DNA from 4 places in the Citrobacter freundii ATCC 8090 genome. Region 3 is predicted to be linked to each of the others. Evidence: predicted binding sites of a transcription regulator. Region 3 holds the regulator's gene; each other region holds the start of a gene.
The links. Region 3 encodes PurR, which represses purine synthesis genes. Its sites were predicted from a motif close to CANGCAAACGTTTGCNTG; they were not measured.
Positions count from the first base shown of each region.

Region 1: the regulator PurR is predicted to act here: its motif matches at 2,381-2,398, upstream of tusA (sulfurtransferase TusA).
Region 2: the regulator PurR is predicted to act here: its motif matches at 1,936-1,953, upstream of raiA (ribosome-associated translation inhibitor RaiA).
Region 4: the regulator PurR is predicted to act here: its motif matches at 1,834-1,851, upstream of gcvT (glycine cleavage system aminomethyltransferase GcvT).

Region 1 covers NZ_CP049015.1:249,686-254,680, reverse strand. The annotation lists gene zntA (Zn(II)/Cd(II)/Pb(II) translocating P-type ATPase ZntA) at 1-1,982, shown strand, start outside; gene tusA (sulfurtransferase TusA) at 2,076-2,321, opposite strand; gene G4551_RS01180 (7-cyano-7-deazaguanine/7-aminomethyl-7-deazaguanine transporter) at 2,490-3,155, shown strand; gene G4551_RS01175 (DcrB family lipoprotein) at 3,228-3,785, shown strand; gene G4551_RS01170 (MFS transporter) at 3,789-4,995, opposite strand, start outside.
Region 2 covers NZ_CP049015.1:3,660,012-3,665,006, forward strand. The annotation lists gene rluD (23S rRNA pseudouridine(1911/1915/1917) synthase RluD) at 1-913, opposite strand, end outside; gene bamD (outer membrane protein assembly factor BamD) at 1,045-1,782, shown strand; gene raiA (ribosome-associated translation inhibitor RaiA) at 2,052-2,390, shown strand; Phe leader region at 2,493-2,618, shown strand; gene pheL (pheA operon leader peptide PheL) at 2,494-2,541, shown strand; gene pheA (bifunctional chorismate mutase/prephenate dehydratase) at 2,641-3,801, shown strand; gene tyrA (bifunctional chorismate mutase/prephenate dehydrogenase) at 3,898-4,995, opposite strand, start outside.
Region 3 covers NZ_CP049015.1:2,284,271-2,289,265, forward strand. The annotation lists gene punC (purine nucleoside transporter PunC) at 1-1,035, opposite strand, end outside; gene punR (DNA-binding transcriptional activator PunR) at 1,149-2,081, shown strand; gene purR (HTH-type transcriptional repressor PurR) at 2,078-3,103, opposite strand; gene cydH (cytochrome bd-I accessory subunit CydH) at 3,401-3,490, shown strand; gene G4551_RS10990 (MFS transporter) at 3,666-4,835, shown strand; gene sodB (superoxide dismutase [Fe]) at 4,875-4,995, opposite strand, start outside.
Region 4 covers NZ_CP049015.1:4,078,926-4,083,920, forward strand. The annotation lists gene gcvP (aminomethyl-transferring glycine dehydrogenase) at 1-102, opposite strand, end outside; gene gcvH (glycine cleavage system protein GcvH) at 234-623, opposite strand; gene gcvT (glycine cleavage system aminomethyltransferase GcvT) at 649-1,743, opposite strand; gene ubiI (FAD-dependent 2-octaprenylphenol hydroxylase) at 2,196-3,398, opposite strand; gene ubiH (2-octaprenyl-6-methoxyphenyl hydroxylase) at 3,539-4,717, opposite strand; gene pepP (Xaa-Pro aminopeptidase) at 4,714-4,995, opposite strand, start outside.

The DNA.
Region 1 (4,995 bases), 2.0 Mb from region 3:
TCAGCGGCGTCAACCAGGTCCAGGTTCTGTTCGCCACTGAAAAACTGGTGGTCGATGCCGGTTCCGATATCCGCCAGCAAGTTGAAAACGCGGTGCAAAAAGCAGGCTATACCCTGCGCGATGAGCACGCGACGGACGCCGCCCCCGAGTCACGTTTTAAAGAAAACCTACCGCTGATTTCGCTGATTATCATGATGGCGATTAGCTGGGGGCTGGAGCAGTTCAATCATCCCTTCGGTCAGATAGCGTTTATCGCCACCACGCTGGTCGGTCTGTATCCCATTGCCCGTCAGGCCCTGCGTCTGATGAAAACCGGCAGCTACTTTGCCATTGAAACATTGATGAGCGTGGCCGCCATTGGTGCACTGTTTATCGGCGCGACGGCGGAAGCCGCCATGGTGCTGCTGCTGTTTTTAATTGGCGAACGCCTGGAAGGATGGGCCGCCAGCCGTGCCCGTAAAGGGGTCAGCGCACTGATGGCGCTCAAACCGGAAACCGCCACGCGCCTGCGTAACGGCGAGCGCGAAGAGGTGGCTATCAATACCCTCCGGCCTGGCGATGTTATTGAAGTTGCCGCGGGTGGGCGTTTACCTGCCGACGGCAAACTGGTTTCCGGTTTTGCCAGCTTTGATGAAAGCGCCCTGACCGGCGAATCGATCCCGGTTGAACGCGCCACCGGCGAGAAAGTCCCGGCAGGTGCCACCAGCGTGGACCGTCTGGTTACGCTGGAAGTGCTCTCCGAACCGGGCGCCAGCGCCATTGATCGTATTCTGAAGCTGATTGAAGAAGCGGAAGAACGTCGCGCCCCCATTGAGCGCTTTATTGACCGTTTCAGTCGAATTTACACTCCAGCCATTATGGCGGTTGCGTTGCTGGTCACCCTCGTACCGCCGCTGCTGTTTGCCGCATCCTGGCAGGAGTGGATTTATAAAGGACTGACGCTGCTGTTGATTGGCTGTCCTTGCGCACTGGTGATTTCAACCCCCGCAGCCATTACCTCTGGCCTTGCCGCCGCGGCGCGTCGTGGAGCGTTAATCAAAGGCGGTGCCGCGCTGGAACAGTTGGGTAGAGTCACACAGGTGGCGTTTGATAAAACCGGCACCCTGACCATCGGTAAACCGCGCGTCACAGCGATTCATCCGGCAAGCGGTATTGGTGAAGCTGAACTGCTGGCACTGGCGGCAGCAGTAGAGCAAGGTGCGACACACCCGCTGGCACAAGCGATTGTCCGGGAAGCACAAACACGCGAACTGACTATTCCTGTCGCAAGAGAGCAACGGGCTCTGGTTGGCTCTGGAATTGAAGCGCTGGTCGACGGCGAGCGCGTGCTGATTTGCGCCGCCGGTAAGCAGCCTGCTGATGCCTTTGCCGGGCAGATAAGCGAGCTGGAAAGCGCGGGCCAAACGGTGGTGCTGGTGCTGCGTAACGATACTGTACTCGGCGTGCTGGCCCTACAGGACACGCTGCGCGACGACGCTCGCAACGCTATCGCCGAGCTTGATCAGATTGGCGTGAAAGGCGTGATCCTGACCGGTGATAACCCGCGTGCAGCGGCCGCCATTGCCGGTGAACTGGGTCTCGAATTTAAAGCAGGACTCTTGCCGGAAGATAAGGTGCAGGCCGTTACCCATCTCAACCGACAATCGCCGCTGGCGATGGTTGGCGACGGTATCAACGATGCTCCGGCAATGAAAGCGGCTACCATCGGCATTGCGATGGGAAGCGGTACCGACGTCGCGCTGGAAACCGCCGATGCCGCCCTGACCCACAACCGCCTGCGCGGTCTGGTGCAAATGATTCAACTGGCGCGGGCCACCCACGCCAATATTCGCCAGAACATTGCGATTGCGCTGGGCCTGAAGGGGATTTTCCTCGTCACCACGCTGCTCGGGATAACCGGATTGTGGCTGGCAGTGCTGGCCGATACGGGGGCAACGGTACTGGTGACCGCTAACGCGCTGCGGTTGTTACGTAAAGGATAGTTTTTTGCCGGATGACGGCGTGGCCTTATCCGGCCTACGGGTTACACGTTCTTTGTAGGCCGGATAAGCGTTAGCGCCATCCAGCAAACAAAACTAGTGACCTTTACGCAGCAGATAGCGGTACGGCAGCGAGTCGGTCTCTTTGGCCACCAGCTCATGCTCCATAAAGGTACAGAAGCCAGGAATATCGCGGGTTGTTGCCGGATCGTCGGCGACAATCAGCAGTGTTTCACCGGCCTGCATGCCACGTACGGTTTTACGCACCATCATCACCGGTTCCGGGCAGCGCAGTCCCTGGGCATCAAGAGTATGGTCGGGGGAAGTAAACAGGTCGCTCATCGTCGTCTCATTCATACAAAAACGGCGTTATTTTACGCTCTGTTGTGGCGTAAGCCAATCAGGTTAACGATTGCGTGAAAAACAACCATTGCAATGTGCTCTTAAAGCAGTATCATGCGACGGTTTTTTATTGGGTTCCCTCACCCCATCCAACAAAAAGGTCACAATATGACTCCGTTTACACAAACTCAGCGCGTAAAAGCGTTGTTCTGGCTATCGCTATTTCATCTGCTGGTGATCACCTCCAGCAACTATCTGGTGCAGCTTCCAATCTCCATTTTTGGTTTCCATACCACATGGGGCGCATTTAGCTTTCCGTTTATTTTCCTCGCGACCGACCTGACCGTGCGTATTTTTGGCGCGCCGCTGGCTCGACGTATCATCTTTGCGGTGATGATCCCCGCGTTGCTGATCTCCTATGTCGTTTCGTCCCTGTTTTATATGGGATCGTGGCAGGGATTTGGCGCACTGCTGCACTTTAACCTGTTTGTTGCCCGTATCGCCGCCGCCAGCTTTATGGCTTACGCGCTGGGACAAATTCTGGATGTGCACGTCTTTAACCGCCTGCGCCAGAACCGTCGTTGGTGGCTGGCACCGACAGCGTCCACGCTATTTGGCAATATCAGCGATACGTTGGCCTTCTTCTTTATCGCTTTCTGGCGTAGCCCGGATGCCTTCATGGCCGAGCACTGGATGGAAATCGCGCTGGTCGATTACTGTTTCAAGGTGCTGATCAGCATTATTTTCTTCCTGCCGATGTACGGCGTGCTGCTGAATATGTTGCTGAAAAGGCTGGCAGATAAATCCGAAATCGCTGCATTGCAGACGAGTTAAAGGTTCATTTTCCGAGTTGTGATAAGATGGACGAATGAGCCGTTATGGCCGTTTATCGAAAGGAAGAAGTCAATGCGCAATCTGGTTAAATATGTCGGTATTGGCCTGCTGGTTATGGGGCTTGCAGCCTGTGATAATAGCGATACAAAAGCGCCAGCAGAGGGTGCTGCCGCAGAAAGTAGCGCCAGCGGACAACCGGTCAGCCTGCTGGACGGCAAACTCAGTTTTTCCCTGCCAGCGGATATGACCGATCAGAGCGGCAAGCTGGGCACCCAGGCGAACAATATGCACGTCTATTCTGACGCAACCGGCCAGAAAGCGGTGATTGTGATTGTTGGCGACAACACCAACGAAGACCTGGCTGTGCTGGCAAAACGTCTGGAAGATCAGCAGCGTAGCCGCGACCCGCAGCTGCAGGTCGTCACCAATAAATCTATTGAGCTGAAAGGCCACACGCTGCAGCAGTTAGACAGCATCATCTCAGCCAAAGGCCAGACCGCTTACTCTTCCGTAGTGCTGGGTAAAGTGGACAATCAACTGCTGACCCTGCAAATCACGCTGCCTGCTGACGATCAGCAAAAAGCGCAGACTACCGCAGAAAACATCATTAACACGCTGGTTATCCAGTAACGGTTAAGACGATGACGCGGCCTCCGGTGACACCACCTGAGGCCGTTTTTTTAGCCGCCATGTCAGCAATAACGCCACCGCCACCAGCCCAGCTGCCGCCAGATAGATAACCGGCACGCCCGCCCACGTCATTATCAACCCGGCCAGCGGCCCGGTAACCCCCAGCGATAAATCCATAAACACCGTGTAGGTCGCCAGCGCAGCGCCCTGATTTTGCTGCGGGACAGCTTTTACCGCTACCACGCCCAGCGCCGGGAAAACCAGTGAGAACCCAGCCCCAGCCAGCAGAACGCCGATTTTCGCCATCCACGGCATGGAAGCCATCCCGACCAGCAGCAGCCCGACAATCTCGACGCTAAAGCAGATCATCGCCACATTCAGCCCGCCTAAACGGTTGATACCATTTGGGAACAACAGTCGAGTGCCGACAAATGTGCAGCTAAAAAGCGTCAGCGCGAAAGCTGCGCCGTCCCAGCCTTTGGCATCATAAAACAGGGTAATAAACGTGGCGATCACCCCAAATCCAGCGGAGGCCAGCGCCAGCGCCATACCGTACAACCAGACGCGCCCGAGCACCGCGCGAAACGGCAACGGTTTGCCTTTGCTGGCCTTCACCGCAGGACGAGGGAGCGACAGCAGTATCGCCACCAGCGCCACGCCCATCACGGTCAGCGCCAGCCCCTGTAAGCCCCCCCAGGCATAAAACAGAACGCCCAGCGGCGCGCCTATCGCCATCGCGCCATAGGTCACGATGCCATTCCAGGAAATCACCCGTCCGATGTGCATTGAGCCAACTACCCCCACGCCCCACAGCGTAGAGCCAGTTCCGGCAAAGCTCTGCCCAATTCCGAGAATCACCCGCCCCAGACACAGCAGCAGCAGACTAGCCAACGGCCAGCCGTTCGTTGATCCTGCCAGCAAATAGCCCAGACCACTTAAAAAGCAGCCACATAGCCCGAATACCACAATTTTCTTTGGCCCCAGCAGGTCGGCATAGCGACCGGCATGCGGACGGCTCAGCAGCGTAGCGAAATATTGCAGGCTGATAACCAGCCCAGCCCAGAAGGCGCTGAACCCCATCACATCGTGGACGTAGCCCGGCAATACCGCGAGCGGCAGGCCGATGGTCAGATAGCTGGCGAAGTTGAACATCACCACAGAGACAATGCGCAGGTTAAGGCGTAAACCGCTCAGCGTCGGTTCAGCGACG
Region 2 (4,995 bases), 1.4 Mb from region 3:
TATCTTGTGGGATCGGCGCATGCCATTCCATTTCGATACCGGAAATCGGGTGATACAAACGCAGCATGGTCGCATGTAGCGCCTGGCGGTCGAACTTACGCAGTACGGAGATAAATTCGTCAGAAGCGCCTTTCGGTGGACGTGGACGACCGCCGTAGACCTGATCGCCCACCAGCGGATGAGTGATATGTGCCATGTGCACGCGGATCTGGTGCGTACGTCCGGTTTCCAGACGCAACCGCAGACGCGTGTGCACACGGAAGTGTTCCATAATGCGATAGTGCGTTACCGCCGGTTTCCCCATTGGGTGTACCGCCATGTGCGTACGCTTGGTCGGGTGACGGCTAATCGGTTCCTCAACGGTTCCGCCAGCAGTCATGTGACCAATTGCTACGGCTTCGTACTCACGGGTAATTTCGCGCAGCTGCAATGACTCAACCAGACGTGTTTGTGCCGGAACCGTTTTTGCCACCACCATTAATCCGGTCGTGTCTTTATCCAGACGGTGTACGATACCGGCACGAGGAACATCCGCGATTGGCGGGTAGTAATGCAGTAACGCATTCAATACCGTACCATCAGGATTCCCGGCGCCCGGATGCACTACAAGGTCACGGGGTTTGTTGATGACAAGAATATCATCATCTTCATAAACGATATCCAGTGGGATATCCTGAGGTTCAAAACGAACCTCTTCATCAATTTCTGCATTGATGGAGACACGCTCTCCACCCAACACTTTTTCTTTCGGTTTATCGCAAAGATTGCCATTTACCAGCACGCGCTGGTCGAGGATCCATTCTTTTATGCGCGATCGCGAATAATCAGGGAACAATTCGGCCAAAGCCTGATCTAAGCGTTGACCGAGCTGATTTTCGGAGACTGTTGCGGTGAGTTCTACTCGTTGTGCCATAAACTGCTTCTTCGTTTAACGTTGGGTTTTACGGCTTTGCCGTTTAATATAGTGTGCTATTGTAGCTGGTCTTAACCGGGAGCAGGAACAGAGAATCTCCCGTATTACATTTTGAGGAAAGTCAAAACGTCATGACGCGCATGAAATATCTGGTGGCAGCAGCCACGTTGAGCCTGTTTTTGGCGGGTTGCTCTGGTTCAAAGGAAGAGGTGCCCGATAATCCGCCAAATGAAATCTACGCGACTGCTCAGCAAAAGCTGCAGGACGGTAACTGGAAACAGGCAATAACGCAATTGGAAGCGTTGGATAACCGTTATCCATTTGGACCGTATTCTCAGCAGGTGCAATTAGATCTCATCTACGCCTACTACAAAAACGCCGATCTGCCACTTGCTCAGGCTGCTATCGATCGTTTTATCCGTCTTAACCCGACACACCCTAACATTGATTATGTCATGTATATGCGTGGCCTGACCAATATGGCGTTGGATGATAGCGCACTGCAAGGATTCTTTGGTGTTGATCGCAGCGATCGCGATCCCCAACACGCCCGAGCTGCGTTTAATGACTTTTCCAAACTGGTACGTGGCTATCCGAACAGCCAGTACACCACTGATGCCACCAAACGTCTGGTGTTCCTGAAAGATCGTCTGGCGAAGTATGAATATTCTGTTGCGGAATACTACACTGCCCGCGGTGCATGGGTTGCCGTGGTAAACCGTGTGGAAGGCATGCTGCGCGACTACCCTGATACTCAGGCAACACGTGATGCTCTGCCGTTAATGGAAAAAGCTTATCGCCAGATGCAGATGAATGCGCAGGCAGAAAAAGTAGCGAAAATCATTGCCGCTAACAGCAGCAATACCTGATTTGCCTCAGAATGCAAAACGGCAGCCCAAGGGCTGCCGTTTTTTTATCCGTTAACGCTACAACTGAAGCGGTTTAGCTCCGACGCATCCCATCAAATATGGCCTGCTTTCAGGTATTCCTCAAGTAAAAAATCGCCTGTTCCTGCGGTGCCTCACAAAAAGGTTTTCTTGACAAAAAGCGACAAAAAAATGTGATTTACATCACGCATTTTGACATTGGGAACGGTATGCTGGAATCACCAAGACGGGAAAGACAAGAGGTAAAATTTATGACAATGAACATTACCAGTAAACAAATGGAAATTACTCCGGCAATTCGCCAGCATGTCGCAGACCGTCTCGCCAAACTTGAAAAATGGCAAACTCATCTGATTAATCCACATATCATTCTGTCTAAGGAGCCACAGGGTTTCATTGCTGATGCCACCATCAATACACCGAACGGACATCTGGTCGCCAGCGCAAAACACGAGGATATGTACACCGCAATTAACGATTTGATCAACAAGCTGGAACGGCAGCTCAATAAAGTGCAGCACAAAGGCGAAGCCCGTCGTGCAACAACTTCAGTCAAAGACGCCAACTTCGTCGAAGCAGAAGAAGAGTAGTCCCTTACATTGAGTGTATCGCCAACGCGCCTTCGGGCGCGTTTTTTGTTGACAGGGTGAAAACAGTACGGGTACTTTACTGACGTAGCCAAAGGAAAATTACATGAAACTTGTTCCGTTCTTCTTCGCATTCTTTTTTACCTTCCCCTGAATGGGAGGCGTTTCGTCGTGTGATAAAGAATGCGAAGACGAACAATAAGGCCTCCCACAACGGGGGGCCTTTTTTATTGATAACAAGAAAGGCAACACTATGACATCGGAAAACCCATTGCTGGCGCTGCGCGATAAGATCAGCACGCTGGATGAAAAATTACTGGCCCTGCTGGCTGAGCGACGTGGACTGGCCGTAGAAGTTGGTAAAGCCAAACTGCTTTCACATCGTCCGGTACGAGATATCGACCGTGAACGTGACCTGTTGGACCGCCTGATTCAGTTGGGCAAAGCACATCATCTCGATGCTCACTACATTACCCGCCTGTTCCAGCTCATAATCGAAGACTCCGTCCTGACTCAACAGGCTCTGCTCCAGCAACACCTGAACAAAATTAACCCACACTCCGCGCGCGTGGCCTTCCTGGGACCAAAAGGATCATATTCCCATCTGGCAGCACGTCAGTACGCCGCCCGCCATTTTGAACAATTTATTGAAAGCGGCTGCGCAAAATTTGCCGATATCTTTAATCAGGTCGAAACCGGACAGGCTGACTATGCTGTGGTTCCGATTGAAAACACCAGCTCCGGTGGGATTAACGACGTTTACGACCTGCTGCAGCACACCAGCCTGTCTATTGTTGGCGAGATGACCATTACGATAGACCACTGTGTACTGGTGTCCGGCACTACGGATCTTGAGACCATTGAAACGGTATACAGCCATCCGCAGCCGTTCCAGCAGTGCAGCAAGTTCCTGAATCGCTACCCGCACTGGAAGATTGAGTACACTGAAAGCACCTCTGCGGCAATGGAAAAAGTTGCGCAGGCTAACTCACCGCATGTGGCGGCCCTGGGGAGCGAAGCCGGAGGCGTACTGTATGGTTTGCAGGTTCTCGAGCATATTGAGGCTAACCAGTCGCAAAACATCACCCGCTTCGTGGTGCTGGCACGTAAAGCAATCAATGTATCCGACCAGGTTCCGGCAAAAACCACGTTGCTGATGGCAACAGGACAACAGGCCGGTGCGCTGGTAGAAGCATTGCTGGTGCTGCGTAACCATAATCTGATTATGACTAAACTGGAGTCACGCCCGATTCACGGCAATCCGTGGGAAGAGATGTTTTATCTTGATATCCAGGCCAATCTGGAATCGCCCCAAATGCAAAAAGCATTGAAAGAGCTGGGTGAGATTACACGTTCGATGAAAGTACTGGGATGCTATCCGAGTGAGAACGTGGTGCCGGTCGATCCGAGCTAACATTTAACAGTGCCGGATGGCACTACGCTTATCCGGCCTACAATTCATGCGATTTTTGTAGGCCGGATAAGACGAAGCCGCCATCCGGCATCTTAATTAAGGACGGCTGTCATTCGCCTGGCGTAACAAAGTACGGCTTTCACTCTGGAAGCGTTTCGCATAATCGCCAAACCAATGCTCGACCTTACGGAAACTGTCGATAAACGCTTGCTTATCGCCCTGTTCCAGTAAACCAATCGCCTCACCAAAACGTTGGTAGTAGCGTTTGATCAGCGCAAGGTTGCTCTCAGACGACATAATAATATCGGCATAGAGCTGCGGATCCTGGGCAAACAGACGGCCAACCATCGCCAGTTCAAGACGGTAAATCGGCGAAGAGAGCGCCAGCAGCTGCTCCAGTTGAACATTCTCTTCCGCTAAATGCAGACCGTAAGCAAAGGTCGCAAAGTGACGCAATGCCTGAATAAACGCCATGTTCTGATCGTGTTCAACGGCGCTGATCCGATGTAGTCGTGCACCCCATACCTGAATTTGTTCCAGAAACCACTGATAGGCTTCCGGCTGACGTCCATCACACCAGACGACGACCTGCTTTGCCAGACTGCCGCTGTCCGGACCAAACATTGGGTGTAACCCCACCACCGGGCCATCATGTGCAGCCAGCATCGCCTGCAAAGGACCATTTTTCACTGAAGCCAGATCCACCAGGATGCAGTCAGACGGCAGACGCGGTAGTTTGGCGATCACCTGCTCGGTGATGTGGATCGGCACACTGACGATCACCATCCCAGCATCAGAGACGATCTCCGGCGCGCGATCCCAATCCTGCTGTTCCAGGATCCGCACCTGGTAACCTGACAGGGTGAGCATTTTTTCAAACAGACGCCCCATCTGACCGCCGCCACCGACGATCACTACCGGCCGCAGAGAAGGACAAAGCGTTTTAAACCCTTTGTCGTTCTCACTGGAATAGGACTCACGCATAACGCGGCGTAGCACATCTTCAATCAGGTCCGGCGGCACGCCAAGGGCTTCCGCTTCTGCCCGGCGAGAGGCAAGCATAGAGGCTTCCCGTTCCGGCACGTAAATCGGCAACCCAAAACGGCTTTTTACTTCACCAACTTCGGTAACCAGCTCCAGGCGGCGTGCCAGTAAATCCAGCAGCGCCTTGTCGACTTCATCAATTTGATCGCG
Region 3 (4,995 bases):
GAAGCATAAACCCAGTTGCAGCGTATTCTGCAATGCGGCAGCGCGTCCAGTGGCCTGTGGGAAAGGGCGTAATGCCTGCGCGACAACGATAGGGTAGATTGCGCCGTTCGCAATCGCCATAACGCAGAATGGGATCAGGATTTCAGCCAATGCGACATGATGAATAAAGCCGGTCGCCCAGGTGCCTACAACGCTGAAGGCATACAGAATGAGTAACCAGGGCAGCAGCTGACGACCCTGCCATTTTTGCAGCGCAGCACGACAGCCGTAACCACCGATTAAAAAGGCGATAGTTTGCGGAACATAGCTCAGACCAATTACCGCTGGGCTATAACCCATTTCGCTAAGGATGAACGGGGAACCCGTCAGCCATGCAAAAAAGCTCGCGGAACAGGCGGCATAAATCAGCACGTTTCCACGGTAAGTTTTCGAGCGCAGCAAGGTGGTGAAAGTCAGTTTATCCTGGCTGTCATCGCGTGCTTTAGCTGTAGGCTTTAAACGCAGCGCCGGAAGCATCAGAATCAGAGTAATGGCGAATAGGGTGGCAAAAATGGCCTGCCAGGAAAAATGTACCAGGATCCAACTACCTAATAACGGGGCGAGGGCAGGTGATAACCCGACCAGCGGCATAATGGTGGCAAAGATGCGGTTTACTTTTTGTGAAGGATAATAGTCGGTAACCAGCGCTTGCCAGATAACCGATGCTGCACAGACGCCAACGGCCTGAACAAATCGCAGTACCAGCAGGCCTGTGGCGTTTTCAACCCACAGCATGCCCAGACTGCCCAGTGCGAAAATAGATAAACCCAGCAGCAAAATAGGCTTGCGACCATAGTGGTCAGAGAGCGGTCCCCACAGCAGTTGTGCGACGGCAAAACCGGCTAAGAACAAGCTCAGGCTAGCGCTGACGGCAGATGCAGGCGTTTGCAGATCGGACTGAATTGCGGCGAAGGCGGGCAGATACATATCTGTTGCCAGAAAGCCGAGCACGCTAAGGCCCGCTAGCCAGACTAAAAACCCTTTCCCAGGTTGCATCATTATTTCTCTTTTTTTAGCAATAGAACAATGCCGCTGAGTGTAGTGAGTGTAATTCTCGCTGTGAAACGCTAATATTTGCTTACTGATTTCAAAATTTTTGCAGGCAGAATATGTGGTCGGAATATTCACTTGAAGTGGTTGATGCGGTTGCGCGTAACGGTAGCTTTAGTTCAGCCGCACAGGAGCTACACCGTGTACCTTCGGCGGTAAGCTACACTGTGCGCCAACTGGAAGAGTGGCTGGCGGTACCACTTTTTGAGCGACGCCATCGGGATGTGGAATTAACGCCTGCCGGGGCATGGTTTTTAAAAGAAGGTCGCTCTGTTATCAAAAAAATGCAGATCACGCGCCAGCAATGCCAGCAAATTGCCAACGGCTGGCGCGGGCAGCTGGCGATCGCAGTCGATAACATTGTCCGCCCGGATCGTACCCGACAGATGATCGTGGATTTCTACCGTCACTTTGATGATGTGGAGTTGTTAGTTTTTCAGGAAGTGTTTAACGGCGTATGGGACGCGCTGTCCGATGGACGCGTGGAGCTGGCCATCGGCGCCACACAGGCGATTCCGGTAGGGGGACGCTATACCTTCCGCGATATGGGAATGCTGAGCTGGAGCTGCGTGGTAGCCAGCCATCATCCACTGGCGTCAATGCCCGGACCGCTAAGTGATGATACGTTGCGCAACTGGCCGTCACTGGTACGCGAAGATACCTCCCGTACGCTGCCAAAGCGTATTACCTGGCTGCTGGATAACCAAAAACGCGTCGTCGTGCCCGACTGGGAATCTTCTGCGACCTGTTTGTCCGCGGGATTATGCGTGGGCATGGTACCGACGCATTTTGCCAAGCCGTGGATCGATAGCGGCAAGTGGGTTGCGCTGCAACTGGAGAACCCCTTTCCTGATGCTGCATGCTGTCTGACATGGCAGCAGAACGATACGTCACCGGCATTGAGGTGGCTGCTGGACTATTTAGGGGATAGTGAAACGTTGAACAAGGAATGGCTGCGGGAGCCAGATGAGACTCCCGCACAACAGGCTTAACGGCGGTAATCGCGGAACGGACCGTCGGCAACGGAGCGACGCTCAACCAGACGTGGATGCACCTCGATAGACTGTGACTCTTCACGTTTATTCACGATACGGTCTAACAGCATGTTGAAGGCCGTTTCACCTAGTGAATCCTTCGGCTGGTGAATAGTCGTTAAGGCCGGCGTGAAGAAGCGGGCGTTGCGCACGTTGTCGTAGCCGATGAGTGAGACATCCTGTGGCACGCGCAGACCCATTTCGTCAGCGGCGCACAGCGCACCCATCGCCATAATATCGCCACCGCAGAAGACAGCGGTCGGACGATGCGACTGCGACAGAATTTGCTGCATGGCGCGATAGCCGGACTCAGGCTCGAAATCGCCCTGGACAATCCAGTTATCAGGCACTTTAATCAGCGCTTCTTCCATCGCTTTCATAAAGCCCGCCAGACGCCCGGCCCCGGTGTTACGTTCCATTGGACCTGGGATCACGCCAATTTCACGATGACCGCGTTCTACCAGATACCGACCCGCCATGTAACCGCCTTCGAAGGCGTTATCAATGACCGTATCGGTAAAGTCGGCTTTAGCTTCGCCCCAGTCCATGACGACCATCGGAATATGGCGATACTCTTCGAGCATCGAAAGCAGCGACTCCGGATACTCAGAACACATCACCAGCAGACCATCAACGCGCTTTTGCGCCATCATCGACAGATAGGCCTGCTGCTTTTCGAGACTGTTCCATGCGTTACCCAGAATCAGCGTATAGCCTTTCTGGAAACAGTTTTTCTCCACGGCTTCGATAATTTCTGCGAAATAGGCCGCTTCGCTGCTGGTCGCCAGCAAGCCAATAGACTTGGTGTGATTCACCTTCAGGCTGCGGGCAACTGCGCTCGGAGAATAGTGCAGTTCTTTGATCGCTGCCCAGACAGCATTACGCGTTTCTTCCGCGACAAAGCGCGTCTTGTTAATTACGTGTGATACGGTTGTAGTGGAAACGTTTGCTCGCTTCGCTACATCTTTAATTGTTGCCATTACATCTCACTCCAGACCATATCCTAAGCTCCTGAGAATACTCCAGGTAAACGTTTGCCTTTACACACCCTTAGCGCAACGTAAGGGTTGCGGCACGCCGGGAAAACGACACGGAACGTCAGGAAGGGGTCAATGGCCGGTACGCTAATCAAGTAAGCGTGGAATTTTGTCTGATCTTAACGAAAAGGGGAAGAGTTAAAAGCAGTTATCAATATAAATCGTGAGAGATTTTTGCTTTCAAGTGTGTAAAAATGCGCAATATCACTTTTTGTGTGGGAATAAAAAGGAGAAAACTTGATGAGCACCGATCTGAAATTTTCGTTAGTGACTACCATTATTGTTCTGGGTTTGATCGTCGCGGGTGGCCTGACCGCAGCGCTGCATTGATTTCCCCGAGGGAGTTAGCTCTCCCTCACTCTTTCCGCTCGTCTATCTCTTCTATTGTTTGCGAATAAGCAAAAGTCTTTTGCAATTTTGTTAACTTTATTAATTTTGCGATCAATGTCATGCTTTTGACTCTTATTTTATGTCGCGCCACGGCTCGACGTTACGGAGTCGCAATATGAAACTCAATTATCCTTTACTGGCGCTGGCGATCGGAGCGTTTGGCATAGGCACCACCGAATTTTCGCCAATGGGATTATTGCCCGTCATAGCCAAAGGTGTGGATGTCTCGATTCCGGCGGCCGGCATGCTGATCAGCGCCTATGCGGTAGGTGTGATGGTAGGTGCACCGCTGATGACATTGCTGCTGTCTCATCGCGCGCGACGTAATGCTTTGATATTCCTGATGGCGATTTTCACGCTGGGTAATGTGCTTTCGGCTATCTCGCCGGATTACACCACGCTAATGCTATCGCGTATTTTGACCAGTCTTAACCATGGGGCCTTTTTTGGTCTCGGTTCAGTGGTTGCTGCCAGTGTTGTACCCAAACATAAGCAGGCCAGCGCCGTAGCAACGATGTTTATGGGGTTAACCATCGCCAATATTGGTGGCGTTCCGGCGGCGACATGGCTTGGTGAAACCATCGGTTGGCGCATGTCATTTATGGCCACTGCGGGTCTGGGCGTCATTGCTATGGTCAGCCTGTTCTTCTCCTTACCCAAGGGTGGAGCCGGAGAGCGCCCGGATGTTCGCAGCGAACTGGCGGTACTTATGCGCCCACAGGTGTTGTCGGCGTTACTGACTACTGTACTGGGTGCTGGGGCGATGTTCACGCTTTATACCTACATCTCGCCAGTTCTGCATACTATCACTCATGCCACTCCGGCATTTGTTACCGGGATGCTGGTGTTGATAGGCATTGGTTTCTCGATCGGTAACTACTTTGGTGGCAAGTTTGCTGACCGTTCAGTCAACGGTACGTTGAAAGGCTTTTTACTGCTGCTGATGGTTATTATGCTGGCCATTCCTTTCCTTGCGCGTAATGAGCTGGGTGCGGCGATCAGTATGGTGGTCTGGGGCGCGGCGACGTTCGCGGTCGTTCCACCGTTGCAGATGCGTGTGATGCGCGTTGCCAGTGAAGCGCCTGGAATATCATCGTCAGTCAATATTGGCGCGTTTAATCTGGGGAACGCTCTGGGTGCAGCGGCCGGTGGGGCGGTGATATCAGGCGGCCTAGGCTACAGTTTTGTGCCAGTGATGGGGGCGATTGTGGCGGGTCTTGCGCTGCTGCTGGTGTTTATTTCCGCAAGAAGACAGCCAGAAGAGGCTTTCACGACCGCGAATTAATGCAAAAACGCAGAAGGAAGCCCTTCTGCGTTATCTTTTTTATGCTGCGAAGTTCTTCGCAACAAATTCCCAGTTCACCAGCGCCCAGAAATGTTCCAGGTAGCCAGGACGGGCATTGCGATAGTCGATGTAGTAGGCGTGTTCCCATACGTCAACGGTC
Region 4 (4,995 bases), 1.8 Mb from region 3:
GCCAACCGCATTCAGCATCTCTTGCTGCTGCGCGGCGTCCGGTCCGATGTGGCGTTCAATGAAAGCGCCGCTGTTTTCAAGCTGGCTTAACGTCTGTGTCATGGGCGATGGTTCCTGAAACGTGCAGTGAATCGTGATTGTCTCTGTCTACGAGCCCGGCAGCGCTAGCGCTTACCGGGTCTACGCATGCTTTGTAGGCCGGATAAGCGCAGCGCCATCCGGCAAAAGCGTATTTACTCGTCTTCTAACAATGCTTCATATGCGGCCGCATCCAGCAGCGATTCAATTTCGCTTTCATCGCTGGCTTTGATTTTGAAAATCCAGCCGCCCGCATACGGCTCGCTGTTGACCAGTTCCGGGGAGTCGCTGAGCGCGTCGTTAACCGCCACAATCTCACCACCTACTGGCGCATAGATATCGGATGCCGCTTTTACGGACTCCGCAACGGCGCAGTCATCGCCCGCGCTGACGGTTGCGCCAACTTCAGGCAGGTCAACGAAAACCATGTCACCTAACAGCTCCTGAGCGTGTTCGGTGATACCAACGGTGTAAGAGCCGTCAGCTTCTTTGCGCAGCCATTCGTGTTCTTTGCTGTATTTCAGTTCTGCAGGTACGTTGCTCATCAATCAATCTCCAAAAAAGGATGAATTACGCGACGGCTTTGCCGTTACGCACAAAAACAGGTTTAGTCACTTTTACCGGCATTTCGCGGTTACGGATCTGCACGATCGCAGTTTCGCCGATACCCGCAGGGACACGCGCCAACGCGATGCTGTAACCAAGAGTTGGGGAGAATGTCCCGCTGGTGATAATGCCTTCCTGCTGGTTGCCGGAAGCATCGGTGAAGCGCACCGGCAGTTCATTACGCAGCACGCCTTTCTCGGTCATCACCAGCCCGACCAGTTGTTCGTGGCCTTTTTCACGCTGCATTTCCAACGCTTCACGACCGATAAAGTCGCGGTCAGCCGGTTCCCATGCGATGGTCCAGCCCATGTTGGCCGCCAGCGGAGAAATGCCTTCGTCCATCTCCTGACCGTACAGGTTCATACCGGCTTCCAGACGCAGCGTGTCACGTGCGCCGAGACCGCAGGGTTTGACACCAGCCTGTACCAGCGCACGCCAGAAATCTGCCGCTTTTTCATTCGGCATGGCAATTTCATAGCCTGCTTCGCCGGTATAACCGGTGGTTGCGATAAACAAGTCGCCCGCCTGAACGCCGAAGAACGGCTTCATGCCTGCTACCGCCTGACGCTGCTCGTCAGTAAACAACGTAGCTGCTTTTTCCTGTGCGTTTGGACCCTGTACCGCAATCAGCGACAGGTCGTCACGAACGGTGATGTCGATGGCGTAAGGTTCAGCGTGTTGGGTAATCCAGGAGAGGTCTTTTTCGCGGGTGGCGGAGTTTACAACGAGGCGGAAGAAGTCTTCAGTGAAGTAGTAGACAATCAGGTCATCTATCACGCCGCCCGAAGCGTTAAGCATACCGGAGTAGAGGGCTTTACCCGTCTTCGTTAGCTTTGCGACGTCGTTTGCCAGCAGATAACGCAAGAACTCCCGGGTGCGGCTACCGCGCAGGTCGACGATGGTCATATGCGACACATCAAACATTCCGGCATCGGTGCGAACAGCATGGTGTTCATCGAGCTGAGAACCGTAATGCAGTGGCATCATCCAGCCATGGAAATCGACCATGCGCGCGCCACATAGCGTGTGTTGTTCGTACAAAGGAGTCTGTTGAGCCATCTTTTCCTCGTTGAATAAGCGGGGCTATCAACTCTTTCGCGGTGAAATTATCGCCACGAAACCCAGCACCGCAGCCGCTCCAGGGGCTACGACGCAAACGTTCTCTTTGTCCTGAACTTACCACCGAAACAGACGCTAAACCATAAGTCAAAATTAACCATCACATTAGCTTATGGCGAAAAACAGCCTGATCGCCAACAGAATAAAACTCCATGTATGTAGTAATAAACCAGAATAACAAACAAAGATAAGCGCAAACTTACAGCACCAATCCACATTAAATGTGGAAAAAATGTCAAAAATGGCGTTATGAAAAAAACGTGATATTAAAAAAACTAATGCGAAAAAAGGCGTGGAATTAGATTATTTCAAATGAGAGAAGCACCCCGGCGCACAGGCCGGGAGAGGAAAGTGTGACGGGTCTCAAACTCTTAAGATTGTCCTTACGGACACTAACGTAACCACTCGGGAAGATCGTTCAGTCCCATCGCCTGACGGATGAGTTGTGGTTTTACGCCCGGGAGGGTATCGGCCAGTTTCAGCCCAATATCGCGTAGCAGTTTTTTCGCCGGATTCTCGCCTGCAAACAGTTCACGGAAACCCTGCATCCCTGCCAGCATCAGCGCTGCGCTGTGCTTACGGCTGCGTTCGTAGCGGCGTAAATAGAGATACTGCCCAATATCTTTACCCTGACGTTGTAGCCGCTTAAGTTCATCGATCAGCTCCGCCGCATCCATAAAGCCAAGGTTAACCCCCTGACCCGCCAGCGGGTGGATGGTATGCGCCGCATCCCCCACCAGCGCCAGACGATGGGCGGCGAACTGACGGGCATAACGTCCCGTCAGCGGAAACGCCTGACGTTCGCTTTCAAGGCTGCACAGCCCCAGACGATTATCAAAAGCGATATTCAGCGCCTGATTAAACTCGTCAACGCTTGCCTGCTGCATACGTTCTGCTTCCTGCGGCGAGAGCGACCAGACGATAGAACACAGGTGTGGATCGCTGAGCGGCAGGAATGCCAGGATCCCCTCGCCGTGAAACGCCTGACGCGCAACCGCACCGTGCGCTTCCTGCGTACGGATAGTCGCCACCAGCGCATGATGACGATAATCCCAGAAGGTGAGCGGAATATCCGCTTTGTTGCGCAGCCAGGAGTTAGCACCATCAGCACCGACGACCAGGCGGGCCGTCAGCATTGCGCCATCTTTCAGGGTCAGAAATGCTTCGTTCTCCCCCCAGGCCACCTGCTGTAATTCAGCGGGTGCCATCAGCGTAATATCCGCTGAACGCTGCGCCTTTTGCCACAGCGCATAATGAATCTCTGAGTTTTCGACAATGTGCCCCAAATGGCTGTAGCCCATGCTCTGGTCATCAAACGCAATACGTCCAAAGCTGTCTTTGTCCCAGACTTCCATGCCGTGGTAGCAGCAAGCGCGACGGGCAACAATGTCGGACCAGACACCAAGACGGGTAAGCAGTTTTTCGCTGGCGGCATTAATGGCCGAAACACGAAGCTGAGGAGGTGCATCCGCCGCCAACGGCTGCGGAACATGTTGTTCTAATACAGCAACGCGCAACCCGCTGCCCTGTAAGCCGCAGGCAACCGCCAGTCCTACCATGCCGCCACCAACAATTGCTACATCAACACTTTGCACTGTTTGCTCCTGAAAAATAGGACAATCAAAAACCGTAGGCCGGATAAGGCAAAGCCGCCATCCGGCATCAATTCCGCGACATTGCCTGATGGCGCTGCGCTTATCAGGCCTACTTCTTTAATTCGGCCTACAGATTATATTTAGCGCGCAACCCAGCCCAGGGTCCGCTCCGCCAGCGCATCGCGCGCAGGGGGGAATAATTCCATCGCCATCAGCCCGGCATTACGCCCAACAACCAGCGGGGCCCAGTGATTGGCAAACAAATACACTAAATTATTGGTCACACCAATCGTCGTATCACGATCGCTTTCGCGGCGCTGCTGATAGCGTGCCAGCACCGCATAATCACCCACATCTTCCGCGCCGTTTTCCGCCTGCGTCAACGTCTCAGCCAGGCTCATTACGTCACGCAGGCCCAGGTTGAAACCTTGCCCGGCAATGGGATGCAGCGTCTGGGCGGCGTTCCCTACCAGCACGGTACGATGGGTAATCGCCTTCAGCGCTGTAGTTAACGAAAGCGGGTAGGCGCTGCGTTTACCGGCCTGGGTAATACGTCCCAGTCGCCAGCCAAAAGCGGTTTGTAGTTCACGGCAAAACTGTTCGTCGGACCAGGCCATAATCTCATCACGCTGCTCCAGCGGATGGCACCACACCAGCGAGCAGCGACCGTCAGACATCGGCAGCATTGCCAGCGGACCATATTGCGTGAAGCGTTCAAACGCTCGCCCGTCGTGCGGTACAGAGGTCGTGACGTTGGCAATTACCGCCAGTTGCTCATAAGGCTGTTGCAGCCAGTCAACACCGCAGGCGGTAGCCAGTGCGGAGCGCGTACCGTCGGCGGCCACCAGCAGGCGACCATCAATCACTTCGCCATTTTCAAGCGTAACTTCTACGCGCTCCTGTGTGCGCGACACGCTGGCTACGCGATCGGGGCAGTGCAATGTGACGCCCGGCGCTTTGCGCAGCAGCGCAAACAGACGCAGCCCGACGTCGTGCAGTTCTACCACCTGGCCCAGAGCCGGAATACGGTATTCCTGCGCATCCAGCGTCACAAATCCGGCATGACCGCGATCGCTGACGTGAACCGTTTTAATGGCCGTTGCGCAATCGGCAATCGCCTGCCATACGCCAATTCGCGCCAGCTGTTGGCAGGTTCCTGCCGCCAGAGCGATCGCCCTGGCATCAAACCCGGGATGGCGGTCAGTTTCAGGTTCGCTCGCTTCTATCAGATGAACCGGCAGAGTCCCATGGCTGAGCTGAGAAATGGCCAACGCCAGCGTCGCGCCAACCATACCACCACCAACGATAATCACGCTCATTGCAGTCGCGCCGCAGCCATTAAGGCTTCAATGTCATCCGCTTTCTTCACTACGCTGGCGGTCAGGTTTTCATTGCCGTCCTCGGTGATGAGGATGTCATCCTCAATACGAATGCCGATACCACGATAAGCCGGCGGTACATCGGCGTCTGGCGCGATATACAGTCCCGGCTCGACGGTGAGCACCATTCCCGGCTCAAGAATACGTGAGCGGTCCTGACCATAAACGCCGACGTCGTGCACATCCAGCCCAAGCCAGTGGCTTAGACCATGCATAAA